2 regions of the Thermus aquaticus genome follow, and region 2 is predicted to be linked to the other one. Evidence: riboswitches for the same ligand, from Rfam matches in the RefSeq annotation. Region 2 holds a riboswitch; the other holds the start of a gene.
The links. A riboswitch is a leader RNA that binds a small molecule or an ion and turns the genes downstream of it on or off. The one in region 2 is predicted to bind cobalamin.
Positions count from the first base shown of each region.

Region 1: linked by a shared signal. The riboswitch ahead of BVI061214_RS09295 (HoxN/HupN/NixA family nickel/cobalt transporter) and the one ahead of BVI061214_RS08345 (ABC transporter substrate-binding protein) in region 2 are both predicted to bind cobalamin.

Region 1 covers NZ_LHCI01000106.1:1,546,761-1,553,597, forward strand. The annotation lists gene BVI061214_RS09290 (thiolase family protein) at 1-1,105, opposite strand, end outside; cobalamin riboswitch at 1,229-1,391, shown strand; gene BVI061214_RS09295 (HoxN/HupN/NixA family nickel/cobalt transporter) at 1,482-2,144, shown strand; gene BVI061214_RS09300 (cobalt-precorrin-5B (C(1))-methyltransferase) at 2,141-3,241, shown strand; gene BVI061214_RS09305 (precorrin-8X methylmutase) at 3,234-3,932, shown strand; gene cbiE (precorrin-6y C5,15-methyltransferase (decarboxylating) subunit CbiE) at 3,929-5,146, shown strand; gene BVI061214_RS09315 (precorrin-2 C(20)-methyltransferase) at 5,143-5,823, shown strand; gene BVI061214_RS09320 (cobalt-precorrin-4/precorrin-4 C(11)-methyltransferase) at 5,820-6,563, shown strand; gene cobJ (precorrin-3B C(17)-methyltransferase) at 6,567-6,837, shown strand, end outside.
Region 2 covers NZ_LHCI01000106.1:1,348,491-1,355,327, reverse strand. The annotation lists gene BVI061214_RS08350 (FecCD family ABC transporter permease) at 1-1,023, opposite strand, end outside; gene BVI061214_RS08355 (ABC transporter ATP-binding protein) at 1-8, opposite strand, end outside; gene BVI061214_RS08345 (ABC transporter substrate-binding protein) at 1,020-1,874, opposite strand; cobalamin riboswitch at 2,008-2,166, opposite strand; gene BVI061214_RS08340 (ABC transporter substrate-binding protein) at 2,360-3,595, shown strand; gene BVI061214_RS08335 (carbohydrate ABC transporter permease) at 3,648-4,757, shown strand; gene BVI061214_RS08330 (carbohydrate ABC transporter permease) at 4,757-5,563, shown strand; gene BVI061214_RS08325 (zinc-binding dehydrogenase) at 5,573-6,481, shown strand; gene BVI061214_RS13825 (transposase) at 6,657-6,837, opposite strand, start outside.

The DNA of each region.
Region 1 (6,837 bases), 200 kb from region 2:
GGGTGGTGAGGATCCGGGCCCCCGAGGCCCCCAAGGGATGGCCCAGGGCGATGGCCCCGCCGTTGGGGTTGAGCCGTTCGTCCTCCATGGAAAGGCCCCACTCCCTTAGGACGGCCAGGCTCTGGGCGGCGAAGGCCTCGTTGAGCTCTATGAGGCCCAGGTCCTTCAGGCTCAGGCCCGCCCTCTCCAGGGCCTTCTTGGTGGCGGGCACGGGGCCGATGCCCATGATCCGGGGGGGCACCCCGGCCACGGCGATGGCGCGGATCCGGGCCAGGGGCCTGAGGCCGTGGGCCTTGGCGTAGGCGTCGGAGACCAGGAGGACCGCCGCCGCCCCGTCGTTCAGGGGACTAGCGTTCCCCGCGGTCACCGTGCCCCCCTCCCGGAAGACGGGCCTTAGGGCGGCGAGCCTCTCCAAGGAGGTGTCCCGCCTGGGCCCCTCGTCCACGGAGACCAGGGCCTCCTCCTTCCCCCGCCTCACCGGCACCGGGACCACCTCGTCCAGGAAGCGACCCTCGTCCCAGGCCCGCACCGCCTTCTCGTGGGAGAGGAGGGCGAAGCGGTCCTGCTCCTCCCGGGGGATCCCGTACATCTCCGCCAGGTTCTCGGCGGTTTCCCCCATGCTCTCGGTGCCGTAGAGGGCCTCCATCCTGGGGTTGACGAAGCGCCAGCCCAGCGTGGTGTCGTACATGGTGAGGTTGCCGGTGGGGAAGCCCCTTTCCGGCTTGGGCACGGCGTAGGGAGCCCGGGACATGGACTCCACCCCGCTGCCCACGTAGACCTGCCCCTCCCCGGCCCAGATGGCCCGGGCCGCTTGGGCCACGGCCTCGAGGCCCGAGCCGCAGAGCCGGTTCACCGTGCACCCGGCCACCTCCACGGGAAAGCCCGCCAGGAGGAGGGCCATGCGGGCCACGTTGCGGTTGTCCTCACCCGCCTGGTTGGCGCACCCGGCGTAGACGTCCTCCACCTCCTCTTTGGGGACGCCTGAGCGCTCCATGAGGGCGGAAAGGACGTGGGCCAGAAGGTCGTCGGGGCGCACGGAGGAGAGGGCCCCGCCGTGCTTGCCGATGGGGCTTCGCACCGCTTCCACGATCCAGGCCTCGGGCATACCGCCTCCTAACCGATCGGTCGGTACTAGCCTAGGCCCTCCCCGGGCCCCCGTCAAGGCCCTGGGGCCAGGCTTGACAGCCGGACAGAGGAAGGGGTAAAACCTGGGCCAAGCCCCCCATGGGGGGTCCGTGCGGCCGGGGTGCCCCAGGGCCCGGATGCCCTGGGGCGCAAAAGGGGGAAGACCGGTGAGAGTCCGGCGCTGTGCCGCAACGGTAACCGGCCCAACCCATAGGCCCATCGTCTAGGCCGGAAGCCCGAATACCCGCCCCGGTCCGCGCCTCACCTGCCCCCGAGCAGGGGCGAAAGGAGGCGGCGATGAAGAAAGGCGGATACCGGTCCCAAGCCCTCTATTCCCCGCAAAAGGCAGGTGCTCCGTGACGGGCCTCGAGCTTTTGGCCGTGGCCTTGGGGATGCGCCACGGCGTGGACCCCGACCACCTGGCGGCGGTGGACGGGCTCTCCCGGGTGAGGCCCTCTCCCCTTAACGGCGTCCTTTTCGCCTTGGGGCACGGGGGGATCGTCACCCTTTTAGCCTTCCCAGCGGCAAGCCTCCTCCAGCGGGTGGACCTGGAGGCCCTCCACCTTCCCGCCTTCCTCCTCCTCCTGGTGGCGGCCCTGAACCTCTATCGGCTCCTGCGGCCCACCCCCCCAACCCCCCCAAAAGGGCTTCCCCTCCTTAACCCCCTCCTCCTCGGGGTCCTCTTCGGCCTCGGCTTTGAGACGGCGAGCCAGCTCTCTGCCCTGGCCCTCTCCGCCGAGCTTTCCCCCCTGAGGCTCGGGGCTCTCTTCACCCTGGGCATGCTCCTCGTGGACGGGGTGGACGGGCTTTTGGCAAGCCGCCTTCAGACCCTGGCCAAAGACTCCCGAAGGGCCGAGGTAGCAAGCCGCCTCCTCGGATGGTCGGTGGTGGCCGTGGCCCTCCTTCTGGCCCTGGCAGAGCTTGGAGGGGTAGACCTCGAGGCCCTCGCCCTGCCCTTAGGTCTTGGGCTTTTCGGCTTGCTCGTTTCCCTGAGGCTCTACGCCTTGCGCCCCGCATGAGCCACCCCTACCCCCCGCCCCGGGACAAGAAGGGAAGCCGCATCGGCTTCACCACGGGGGCGAACGCCGCCGCAGCGGCCAAGGCCGCGGCCCTCGCCCTCCTTGGCGAAGCCCCCCAGGAGGTGGACATCTGGCTCCCCGCAGGGTGGCGGCAGACCTTCAAGGTCTTCCGCCTGGAACGGAAGGGGGAAGGGGTCCTCGTGGGGATGATCAAGGACGCCGGGGACGACCCCGACGTGACCCACGGGGCGGAGATCCAGGCCCTGGTGCGCTTCGCCAGCGCCGACCGCCTGGAGGGCGGGGAAGGCGTGGGGGTGGTGACCAAGCCCGGCCTTGGGGTGCCCGTGGGGGAGCCCGCCATCAACCCGGTGCCCAGGCAGATGATCTTTGAGGCGGTGCGGGAGGTGACGGAAAAGCCCCTCGCCATCACCATCGCCATCCCCGGGGGCGAAGAGCTCGCCAAGAAGACCTTAAACCCCAGGCTCGGAATCCTCGGGGGGCTTTCCGTCCTGGGGACCACAGGGGTGGTGAAGCCCTACTCCACCAGCGCCTTCCGCATGAGCGTGGTCCAGGCGGTGGGGGTGGCGCGGGCCAACGGCCTTTTGGAGATCGCCGCCACCACGGGAGGCAAGAGCGAGCGCTTCGCGCAAAGGCTCCTCCCCCACCTTCCCGAGATGGCCTTCATAGAAATGGGGGACTTCGTGGGGGACGTGCTGCGGGCCGCCCGAAAGGTGGGCATAGAGGTGGTGCGCGTCGTGGGGATGATCGGGAAGATCTCCAAGATGGCCGACGGCAAGACCATGACCCACGCGGCGGGCGGCGAAGTGAACCGCTTCCTCCTTCTCTCCCTCCTTAAGCAGGCGGGGGCGAGCCCAAGGGTCCTTAAGGAGGCGGAAGGGGCCGCCACGGCAAGGCGCTTCCTGGAGCTCGCCCTAGAGGAGGGGCTGGAGCTCTTCTTCCTAAACCTCGTTCGCCTCGCCCGGGAGAAGCTCCAAGCCTACATCGGGGAAAGGCCCTTCGTGAGCGTGGCCCTCACGGACTTTGACCAGGGGCAATGCCTCGCCGCCTGGCCCGACAGGGAGGTGTACCGTGGATGAGCTGATCAAGGCCCAGAGGAACCCCGCCCACCAGATGACGGAGAAGGGGCGGGCCATAGAGGAGGAGAGCTTCCGCATCGTGGACCTGGAGGCCGGGGCCCACGGGTTTTCTCCCCTGCAGTGGCCCATCGTGCGCCGGATGATCCACGCCACCGCCGATTTTGAGTACAAGGAGCTCACCCGCTTTAGCGAAGGGGCGGTGGAAGCGGGTCTAAAGGCCATCCAGGAGGGGGCGCGGATCCTGGTGGACGCCCGGATGATCGCCTGCGGCCTGAACCCGGAAAGGCTTAGGCTTTTCGGCAACGAGGTGGTGGAGCTCCTCGCCCACCCCGAGGTGGTGGCGCGGGCCAAGGCCACGGGGGGCACCCGGGCTGAGGCGGCGGTGGCCTACGCGTGGGAAAAGGGGCTTCTGCAAGGGGCCATCGTGGGGGTGGGGAACGCCCCCACCTTCCTCCTTGCCCTGGTGGAGGCCATCCGGCAAGGGGCGAGGCCCGCCTTGGTCCTGGGAATGCCCGTGGGGTTCGTGAACGTCCTGGAGGCCAAGCGGGCCCTCATGGAGGCCCCGGTGCCCTGGATCGTCACGGAGGGCCGGAAGGGAGGAAGCACCCTGGTGGTAGCCGCCCTCCACGCCCTGATCCGCCTTGCGGCGGACGGCGGGGTGGACACCTCCTCCGCCTTCAGGGAGGGATGATGGCGGTCTACGTGATCGGGATGGGGGCGAGGGGCCGGGAGGGCCTGAGCCTCGAGGCCCTAAGGCGCCTGGAGGAGGCGGAGGTCCTGATCGGGGGGAGGCGCCACCTCGCCCACTTCCCCGACCACCCTGGGGAGAAGGTGCCCGTCCAGGGCCCCTTGGAGGCCCTTCTGGACCTAGCGGAGAAACGGGTCAAGGCGGGGAGGAAGGTGGCCTTCCTGGCCTCGGGAGACCCCCTCTTCTTCGGCCTCGGCAAGCGGGTCCTGGAGCGCTTCCCCGAGGCCGAGGTCTACCCCGCCCCCACCGCCTTCCAGGAGGCCTTCGCCAGGCTCAAGCTCCCCTGGGACCAAGCCCGCTTCTTCTCCTTCCACGGCAGGCCCCTGGGCGGGGCGCTTCTGGAGCTCAGCCTCTCCCCCCTTTCCGTGGTCTACACCGACCCTGAGCACACCCCGGCGCGGATCGCCCGGGCCCTCCTGACCATGGGCGTGGATGCCCGGGCCCACGTGGCGGAAAGGCTCGGGGAGGAGGACGAGCGGGTGCGGAGCTTCGCGGGCCTGGAGGAGGTGGCCCGGGAGACCTTCCTAGACCCCAACGTCCTTGTCCTGGAGGCCAAGGGGCCTCTTCCGCCAAGGCTTGGCTTCTTCCCCGACGAGGCCTTTGAGCGGAGGATGCCCAAGAAGGGGCTCATCACCAAGCGGGAGGTTCGCCTTCTCGCCCTGGGCCTCCTCGGCCTCCCCCCAGACGGGGTCCTTTGGGACGTGGGCGCCGGGACGGGAAGCGTGGGGATTGAGGCGGCGCGGCTCGCGCCGTGGGGGGAGGTCTACGCCGTGGAGAAAAACCCCGAATCCTGGCCCCACATAGAGGAGAACGCCCAGCGCTTCGGGGCCTTTAACCTCTTCCTGGTGAAGGGGGAGGCCCCAAAGGCCCTGGAGGGCCTTCCCGCCCCCCACGCCGTCTTCGTGGGGGGAAGCGGGGGGGAGCTTGAGGAGATCCTCCGGGTAAGCCTAGAGGCCCTAAGGCCCGGGGGGAGGCTCGTGGTGGCGGCCATCACCCTGGAGAACCTCCTCGCAGCCTGTGGCTTCCTAAAGGGGACGGGGCTTCCCATGGAGGGCTTCCAGGTCCAGGTGGGCCGGGTGGTGCCCCTTGCCCGTTACCACCGCCTCGAGGCGCAAAACCCCATCACCCTTCTCGCCGTGAGGAAGGAGGGGGCATGAAGCTCTACCTGATCGGCGTAGGCCCCGGTGACCCTGAGCTCCTCACCCTCCGGGCCCTGAGGCTTATCCAGACCCTTCCCGTCCTCTTCTACCCCCTTGAAGAGGGGCGGGAACCCCTCGCCCTGAGGGCCGCTCAACCCCACATCCCCAAGGGCACGCCCCTGGTACCCCTTCCCCTCTTCACCGGGGGCGACCCGGAGAAGACCCGGGCTGCGCGGCAAGAGTCGGCGCGGCGCATCCGGGAGGCCCTGGCGCGCTACGGAGAAGGAGGGTACCTGGTCCTGGGGGACAGCCTCCTCTACGCCTCCCCGGTCAACCTCTTCCCCCACCTGGAGGGGGTGGAGGTGGAGGCCGTTCCCGGGATCAGCGCCCACCAGCTGGCGGCGGCCCGCGTCCTGAAGCCTTTGGCCATGGGGGAGGAGGGGTTCGCCGTGGTGACGGGCCTTAGGCCCCTAGACCCCACGGGTCTAGAGCGCTTCCAGGCGGTCTTCGTCTACAAGGCCAAGGACCTGAAGGCCCTGGAAAGGGCCTTCCCCGGGTGGAAGGGTTGGGCCTTCCTGCGGCTTGGGATGCCGGGGGAGAAGGTCCTGCCCCTAGACCAGGCCAGGAGGGAGGACTACTGGACCCTGGTGGGGCTTTGGCGGGCGGCTTCCCCGATGCAGGAGGGAGAGGGATGAGGCCTTTGGTACACGTGGTGGGCGGGGGACCGGGGGACCCGGAGCTCCTCACGGTAAAGGGGGCAAGGCTCCTAGGGGAGGCCCGCTTCGTCCTCTACACGGGAAGCCTTTTCCCCGAAGGAGCGCTGCGGGGGCTCGCCCCGAGGGCGGTGCTCCAAGACTCCAAGGGGATGGTCCTGGAGGAGATCGTGGGGGTGTTGGCCGAGGAGGCCCGAAGGGGCGGGACCGTGGTCCGGCTCCACTCGGGGGACCCGGGGCTTTACGGGACGCTTCTGGAGGAGAAGGAGGCCCTCGAGGCCTTGGGGGTGGGGGTGGAGGTGGTCCCCGGGGTCACGGCGGCCTTCGCCCTAGCCGCCAAGGCAGGCCTTTCCCTCACCGCCCCGGAGGTGGCTCAGGCGGTGGCCTTTACCCGGCTTGGGGTGCGGACGCCCGTGCCCGAGGGGCAGGACCCGAAAGCCCTGGCGCGAAGGGGCCTGACCCTGGCGGTCTACCTCTCGGGGATGCACCCCAAGAGGCTTGCCCGGGAGCTTATGGAGGCGGGGCTTCCCGGGGATACCCCGGTGCTTTACGGCCACAAGGTGGGCCAGGCGGGGGAGGAGGTGGGGCTTACGGACCTGGAGGGCCTCGCCCGCCTTCCCGCCCGGGACACCACGGTCTACCTGGTGGGGGAGGCCTTGAGGGCGAAGGGAGCGAGGAGCCGGCTTTACGACCCAAGCTTTAGGCACCGCTACCGGAGGTGAAGGATGGGAGCGCTCTTTTTGGTGGGCATGGGCCCCGGGGACCTCGGGGGGCTCACCCAGAGGGCCCGGGAAGCCCTGGAGAGGGCCCAAGTGGTGATCGGCTACAGCACCTACGTGAAGCTCCTGGAGGAGATGGGGCTCCTCTCGGGCAAGGAGCTGGTCCGGAAGGGGATGACGGAGGAGCTGGACCGGGCGGAGGAGGCCCTGGAGCGGGCCCTTTCCGGCCAGAGGGTGGCCCTGGTCTCCGGGGGGGACCCCGGGGTCTACGGGATGG
Region 2 (6,837 bases):
CCAGCCACGCCGCCTCCACATGAGGTAAAGGAAGAAAGGCCCCCCGAGGAGGGTGGTCACCACGCCCACGGGAAGCTCCGCCGGCCGGGTGAGGGTGCGGGCCAGAAGGTCGGCCAGAGAAAGGAGAGCCGCTCCACCCAGGGCGCTGGCGGGAAGGAGGAGGCGGTAGTCCTCGCCGAGAAGGCGCCTTAGGGCGTGGGGGGCCACCAGGCCCACAAAGCCGATGATGCCCGCCTGGGCCACGGCGCCCGCCGTGAGGAGGCTGGCCGAGAGGAGCAGGGTGAGCTTTAACGCCTCCAGGGGCAGGCCCAGGCTCCTCGCCGTCTCCTCGCCCAGCTGGAGGGCGTTCAGGGCCCGGCCCAGAAGGAGGAGGGGGGGCAGGGTCAGCAGGAAGATGAGGGCCAGGACCCGCACCGAGGGCCAGCCCAGAAAGGCCAGGTTCCCCAGGGTGTAGGCGAAGACCGCCCGCACCCGGTCGGCGTCCTGCATCATCAGGTAGGTGGTGGCCCCGGTGAGGACGCTCCCCACCACCACCCCCGCCAGCACCAGCTCGTGGGTGCGGGCCACTCCCCCGGCCAGGACCAGGGTGAGGAGGGTGGCGAGAAGGGCCCCCAAAAAGCCGAAGAAGGTGGCGGAAAGGGGCAGGTGCTGGAAGACGGCGTGCTGGGCGAAGGCGGGGGAAAGCCCCCCCAAAAGGGCGGCGAAGAGGGTCACGGCGAAGGCCGCCCCCGAGGCGGAACCCATCAGGTAGGGGTCGGCCAAAGGGTTGCGAAAAAGCCCCTGAAAGGCCGCCCCCGCCACCCCAAGGGCGGCCCCCACCAGCATCCCCCCCAGGACCCGGGGCAGGCGGAGCTGGGTGACGATGGGGTTCTCCTCCCACCCAAGAAGGGCCCGCACCACCTCCCCCGGGGAGAGGGCCACCGCCCCCAGGGCCACCCCCAGGACCAAGGCCAGGAGGAGCAGGAAGAGGAGCCAGGCGAAGACCAGGCTCCGCCTGAGGGCCAGGGGCAGGGCAAGGGTCATGGCTTGTGGAAGCAGTCCACCAAAAGCCTCAGGCCCTGGGCCACCCGGGGGCCGGGGCGGGAGAGGAGGCTGTCCTCCCCGCCCGTGTAGACGCAGATCCGCCCCTGGCGCACGGCGGCGATGCGGTCCCAGCCCGGCCGCTTGCGGATGGTCTCCAAGGCGCCCGGGTAGGTGGCCACGATCACCTCGGGGTTTTTCTCCAGGACGAACTCCGGGCTGATCTTGGGGAAGAGGCCCAGCTCCTTGGGGACGATGTTGACCCCCCGGGCCTTGGCGATGAGGACCCCGATGAAGCTCTCGGGACCCACGGTGTAGGGCGTGGGGTCAATCTCGTAGTAGACCCGGGGGCGGCCCTTGGCCTTGGCCGCCCGGGCCTCTTCCCCGTAGACCTCCTTCTGGATCTGGGCCACCAGCCGCTCGGCCTCGGAGGAAAGCCCAAGCAGCCTCCCCAAGGCGCGGACCGTCTTGAAGATGTCCTCGTAGGTCTCGGTCCGGACGGCGTAGACGGTGAGGCCCGCCCGCTCCAGGGTCTCGTAGAGCTTGCCGTACTTGGAGACCAGGACCAGGTCGGGCTTCAGGCTCACGATCAGCTCGGGGTTGGGGTTGTAAAGCCCCCCGGCCTTGGGCAGGCGCTTCACGCTTTCGGGCCAGTCGGAGTAGTCGTCGGTGGCCACGATCCGGTCGCAGGCCCCCAGGGCGCAGACCGTCTCCGTCACCGAGGGGAGCATGGTGACGATCCGCTTGGGCGGGGCCTTGAGGGTGACGGTACGCCCCAGGTCGTCGGTGACCGTGAGGGGAAAGGCCAGGGCCAAAGCCAAAAGGACCGAAAGGAACGCCAGCACTCGCTTCATGCCTACCTCCCTAAGGCCGCTAGGGCCAGGTCCAGGGGAGGTAGGGAAAAGCCCCTGCCGGGAGGCAGGGGCTAAAGGCAAAAGGCCGTTCGCCCCCACTTCTCCCCCATCCGCGTGAGGTGCCCGCCTCGGGGAAAGGCGGGCGGCCCTGGCAGGCATTCGGGCTTCCGGTCTGCGTTGAAGGGCACGAAGCGGGACCGGTTACCGTTGCGGGACAGCGCCGGACTTGCACCGGACTTCCCCACTTTAAGCCTGGACTACGCGCCCAGGCACCAGGGCATACGGGACCTGGCTTTGGGGCCCTAGCGGGCCTTGCCCCAAGGCTACGCCCTGCCCCCATACCTTGACAAGGGGTAGGCGGAGGGAGTTAAGTGGGTACCGAGGAACCAGCGCCGCTAACCCAGCGCTTTAAAGTGACCTGGTCCCTCGGGTGCGTTGGCCGGCTTGCGGGCCGAAAGTCCGCGGCACAAGAGGAGGTGGAGGTTATGAAAAGGTGGCTTCTGGCGGTAGGCGTGGCCCTGGGACTCGGCGCCCTGGCCCAGACGGGCAAACTGGAGATCTTCTCCTGGTGGGCGGGGGACGAGGGCCCGGCCCTCGAGGCCCTCATCAAGCTCTACAAGCAAAAGTACCCCGGGGTGGAGGTCATCAACGCCACCGTGACCGGCGGGGCGGGGGGTAACGCCAAGGCGGTCCTCAAGACCCGGATGCTGGGCGGCAACCCCCCCGACACCTTCCAGGTCCACGCCGGGATGGAGCTGATCGGCACCTGGGTGGTGGCGGACCGCATGGAGGACCTCACCCCCCTCTTCCGGCAGGAGGGCTGGCTCAAGGCCTTCCCCAAAGGACTTCTGGACCTCATCTCCTACAAGGGGGGCATCTGGAGCGTTCCGGTCAACATCCACCGCTCCAACGTCATGTGGTACATGCCCGCCAAGCTCAAGGAGTGGGGGGTCACCCCGCCCAAGACCTGGGCCGAGTTCCTGGCCACCTGCCAGACCCTTAAGAAGAAGGGCCTCGAGGCCCCCCTGGCCCTGGGGGAGAACTGGACCCAGCAGCACCTCTGGGAGAGCGTGGCCCTGGGTATCCTGGGCCCCGAGGGCTGGAACAACCTCTGGAACGGCAAGCTGAAGTTCACCGATCCCAAGGCCGTGGCCGTCTGGGAAACCTTCGGCAAGGTGCTGGACTGCGCCAACAAGGACGCCGCCGGCCTCTCCTGGCAGCAGGCCGTGGACCGGGTGGTCCAGGGCCAGGCCGCCTTCAACGTCATGGGGGACTGGGCGGCGGGCTACATGAGCACCACCCTGAAGCTGAAGCCCGGCACCGACTTCGCCTGGGCCCCTTCCCCCGGTACCTCCGGGGTCTTCATGATGCTCTCCGACTCCTTCGGCCTGCCTAAGGGGGCCAAGAACCGGCAGAACGCCATCAACTGGCTGAAGCTGGTGGGCTCCAAAGAGGGCCAGGACACCTTCAACCCCTTGAAGGGCTCCATCGCCGCCAGGCTGGACTCCGACCCCGCCAAGTACAACGCCTACGGCCAGTCCGCCATGAAGGACTGGCAGTCTAATCGCATCGTGGGCTCCCTGGTCCACGGGGCCGTGGCCCCCGAGAGCTTCATGAGCCAGTTCGGCACGGTGATGGAAATCTTCCTCCAGAGCAAGAATCCGCAGGCCGCGGCCAACGCGGCCCAAGCCATCGCCAACCAGGTGGGGCTCGGGCGCTAGCTCCCAAAAGCCCGTGGGGGCCCCCGGCCCCCGCGGGTTTCTTGGAGGAACCATGCGCGACCGGATCGCGGCTTTTTTGGTCCTGTTCCCCTCCTTGGTGGCCGTGGGGATTTTCGTCTACGGCTTCATCGGGCAGAACCTCTGGGTCTCCCTGACCGACTGGGGAAAGGACCCGGCCCAGGCCCTGGCCCTCCACCCCCAGCTCCGCTTCCTGGGCTTGGAAAACTACCGGGAGCTTTTCACCGGATTCGTGGACGTGCGCTTCCGGCAAAGCGTCGTCAACCTCATCTTCTTCACGGTCTTCTTCATGGCGGGAAGCCTGGGCCTGGGCTTCCTCCTGGCCTTGGCCCTGGACCGGGCCCCCAAGGGGGAGGGGTTTTTCCGCACGGTCTTTCTCTTCCCCATGGCCCTCTCCTTTGTGGTGACCGGGACCATCTGGCGCTGGCTTCTCCAGCCCCAGGGCGGCGTCAACGTCCTGCCCACACTCTTCGGCCTGCCCCCCCTCTCCTTCCCCTGGCTCACCACCCGGGAGCAGGTGTTCGTCTTTGACTGGAACCACCTCCCCTTCTTCACCGCCCTGGTAGTGGGGGGCCTTCTCCTCTACGTGGCCCTTAAGGCCCGCGGGGAGGGGGAGAGAAGGCGCTTTCTCTGGGGCCTGGCCTCGGGAGGGGTCCTTCTCCTCTGGGCCTTCACCCTGGGCCAGCGGGTCCAGCTCCTCCCCTACCCCGAACCCCACGGCTTCAGCCTAGCCCTGATCGGGGTCATCCTGGCGGCCGTGTGGCAGATGTCCGGCTACACCATGGCCCTCTACCTGGCGGGCCTCAGGGGGATCCCGGTGGAGGTCATTGAGGCCGCCAAGGTGGACGGGGCCAGCGAGTGGCAGCTCCTTCGCCGCGTGATCCTCCCCATGCTGGCCCCCATCACCCTCTCGGCCATGATCGTCCTGGGGCACATCGCCCTGAAGATCTTTGACCTCATCTTCGCCATGGCCGGCCTAGACTACGCCCCCACCGACGTGCCCGCCATTTACATGTACTTGCTGGCCTTCCGAGGCAACCAGTTCGCCAAGGGCGCGGCCATCGGCATCCTGCTCCTCCTCCTGGTGGCGGTAGTGGTGATCCCTTACCTGGCAAGTCAGCTGAAAAAGGAGGTGCGGCGCTGATGGGCCGTGTACTGCTTTACGCCTTCCTTGTCCTGGTCACGCTGTTCTTCCTCCTTCCCGTCTACCTGGTCCTCCTCACCGCCCTGAAGGAGCCCGCCAAGATCACCCTGGACACCGTCTGGCGCTGGCCCGACCCCGTCTACTGGGAAAGCTTCCGCATCGCCTGGGAGGCCTTCCGGCCCAAGTTCCAAAACAGCCTGGTGCTGGCCACCTACGCCACCCTCCTCTCGGCCCTGGTGGGGGCCCTGAACGGCTACGTCCTGGCCAAGTGGCCCTTTAGGGGATCCAACCTCCTCTTCGCCCTCATGCTCTTCGGGATGTTCATCCCCTACCAGAGCATCCTCATCCCCCTTTTCCAGTTTGTGAAGGCTATCGGGCTTTATGGATCCCTCTGGGGCCTGGTCCTGGTGCACGTGGTCTACGGTATCCCCATCGTCACCCTTATCTTCAAGAACTATTACAGTGAGATCCCCGATGAGCTCGTGGAGGCGGCCCGCATAGACGGGGCCGGTTTCTTCGGGGTCTTCCGCCACGTGATCCTGCCCCTTTCCGCCCCCGCCTTCGTGGTGGTGGCCATCTGGCAGTTCACGCAGATCTGGAATGAGTTTCTTTTCGCCGTGACCCTCACCCGGCCCGAGAGCCAGCCCATCACCGTGGCCCTAGCCCAGTTGGCGGGAGGCGAGGCGGTGAAGTGGAACCTGCCCATGGCCGGGGCCATCCTGGCGGCCTTGCCCACGCTCTTGGTCTACATATTCCTGGGACGCTACTTCTTGCGAGGCCTCCTGGCGGGCTCAGTAAAGGGATAAACTGAGCCTATGCGCGCTTGGGTGCAGGAAAGGTTAGAAGGGCCCATGGTCTTGAAGGAGGCGCCGGAGCCGGTGCCGGGCCCGGGGGAGGTCCTTTTGGAGGTGGAGGCGGTGGGGCTCAACTTCGCCGACCACCTCATGCGGCTCGGGGGGTACCTGACCCGGGTCCGCCCCCCCTTCACCCCGGGGATGGAGGCCGTGGGGAGGGTGGGGGGAAGGCGGTACGCGGCCCTGATGCCCTATGGGGCGCTGGCGGAGCGGGTGGCCGTGCCGGAGGAGGCCCTTCTTCCCCTTCCCGAAGCCCTCTCCTGGGAGGAGGCCGCCGCCTTTCCCGTCTCCTTCCTCACCGCCTACCTGGCCCTCGTGCGGGCCCAGGCCAGGCCCGGGGAGTGGGTCCTGGTCCAGGCGGCGGCGGGGGCCTTGGGCACGGCGGCGGTGCAGGTGGCCAAGGCCCTGGGGCTTAGGGTGCTGGGAGCGGCCTCGAGGCCGGAAAAGCTCCCCCTGGTCCAGGCCCTGGGGGCGGACGCCCTCGCCACCTACGAGGCCCTTCCGGAGAAGGTGCGGGAACTGGGGGGCGTGGACCTCGTCCTAGAGGTGCGGGGCAAGGCGGTGGAGGAAAGCCTGGACTTCCTCAAGGCCAGGGGCCGCCTGGTCTACATCGGGGCCGCCGAGGGGGAGGTGGCCCCCATCAACCCCCTCCGCCTCATGCGCAAAAACCTGGCGGTGCTGGGCTTCTGGCTGGCCCCCCTCCTCCGGGAAAGGCCCCTTCTGGAGGAGGCCCTGGGCTTCCTCCTCCCCCGCCTGGGCCGGGAGATGCGGCCCGTGGTGGGGGCCGTCTTCCCCTTCGCCGAGGCCGAGGCCGCCTTCCAGGCCCTTCTGGACCGGGGCCACACCGGCAAGATCGTGGTCCGCCTCTAAATGCCCCGCCGCGGCTTTTGCCACGGCGGAGGCTCCAAGCGCATCTAAGTACCCCGCCGCGGCAAAAACCACGGTGGGGGCCCCAGAAAAACCCTTAGCCCCGGTTTGGGCACCCCATGTTGCGAAACCAAAGTGCGGGTACTTAGAGGCTGTCGTAAAAGTCCTCCAGGGGCAGTTACGCGGCCCTGGCTAGCCGCTTCACCAACAATCGTAGCATGCCCAGATAGACCCAGGCCTCGCTTACCCGAGGGTTCTCCTCATAGTCCTTGGCAAGACGCCGGTTCCGCCCCAGCCAGGCAAAGGTCCTCTCCACCACCCACCGCTTAGGTAAAGGCTTGAACCCACGCTCCCGCGGA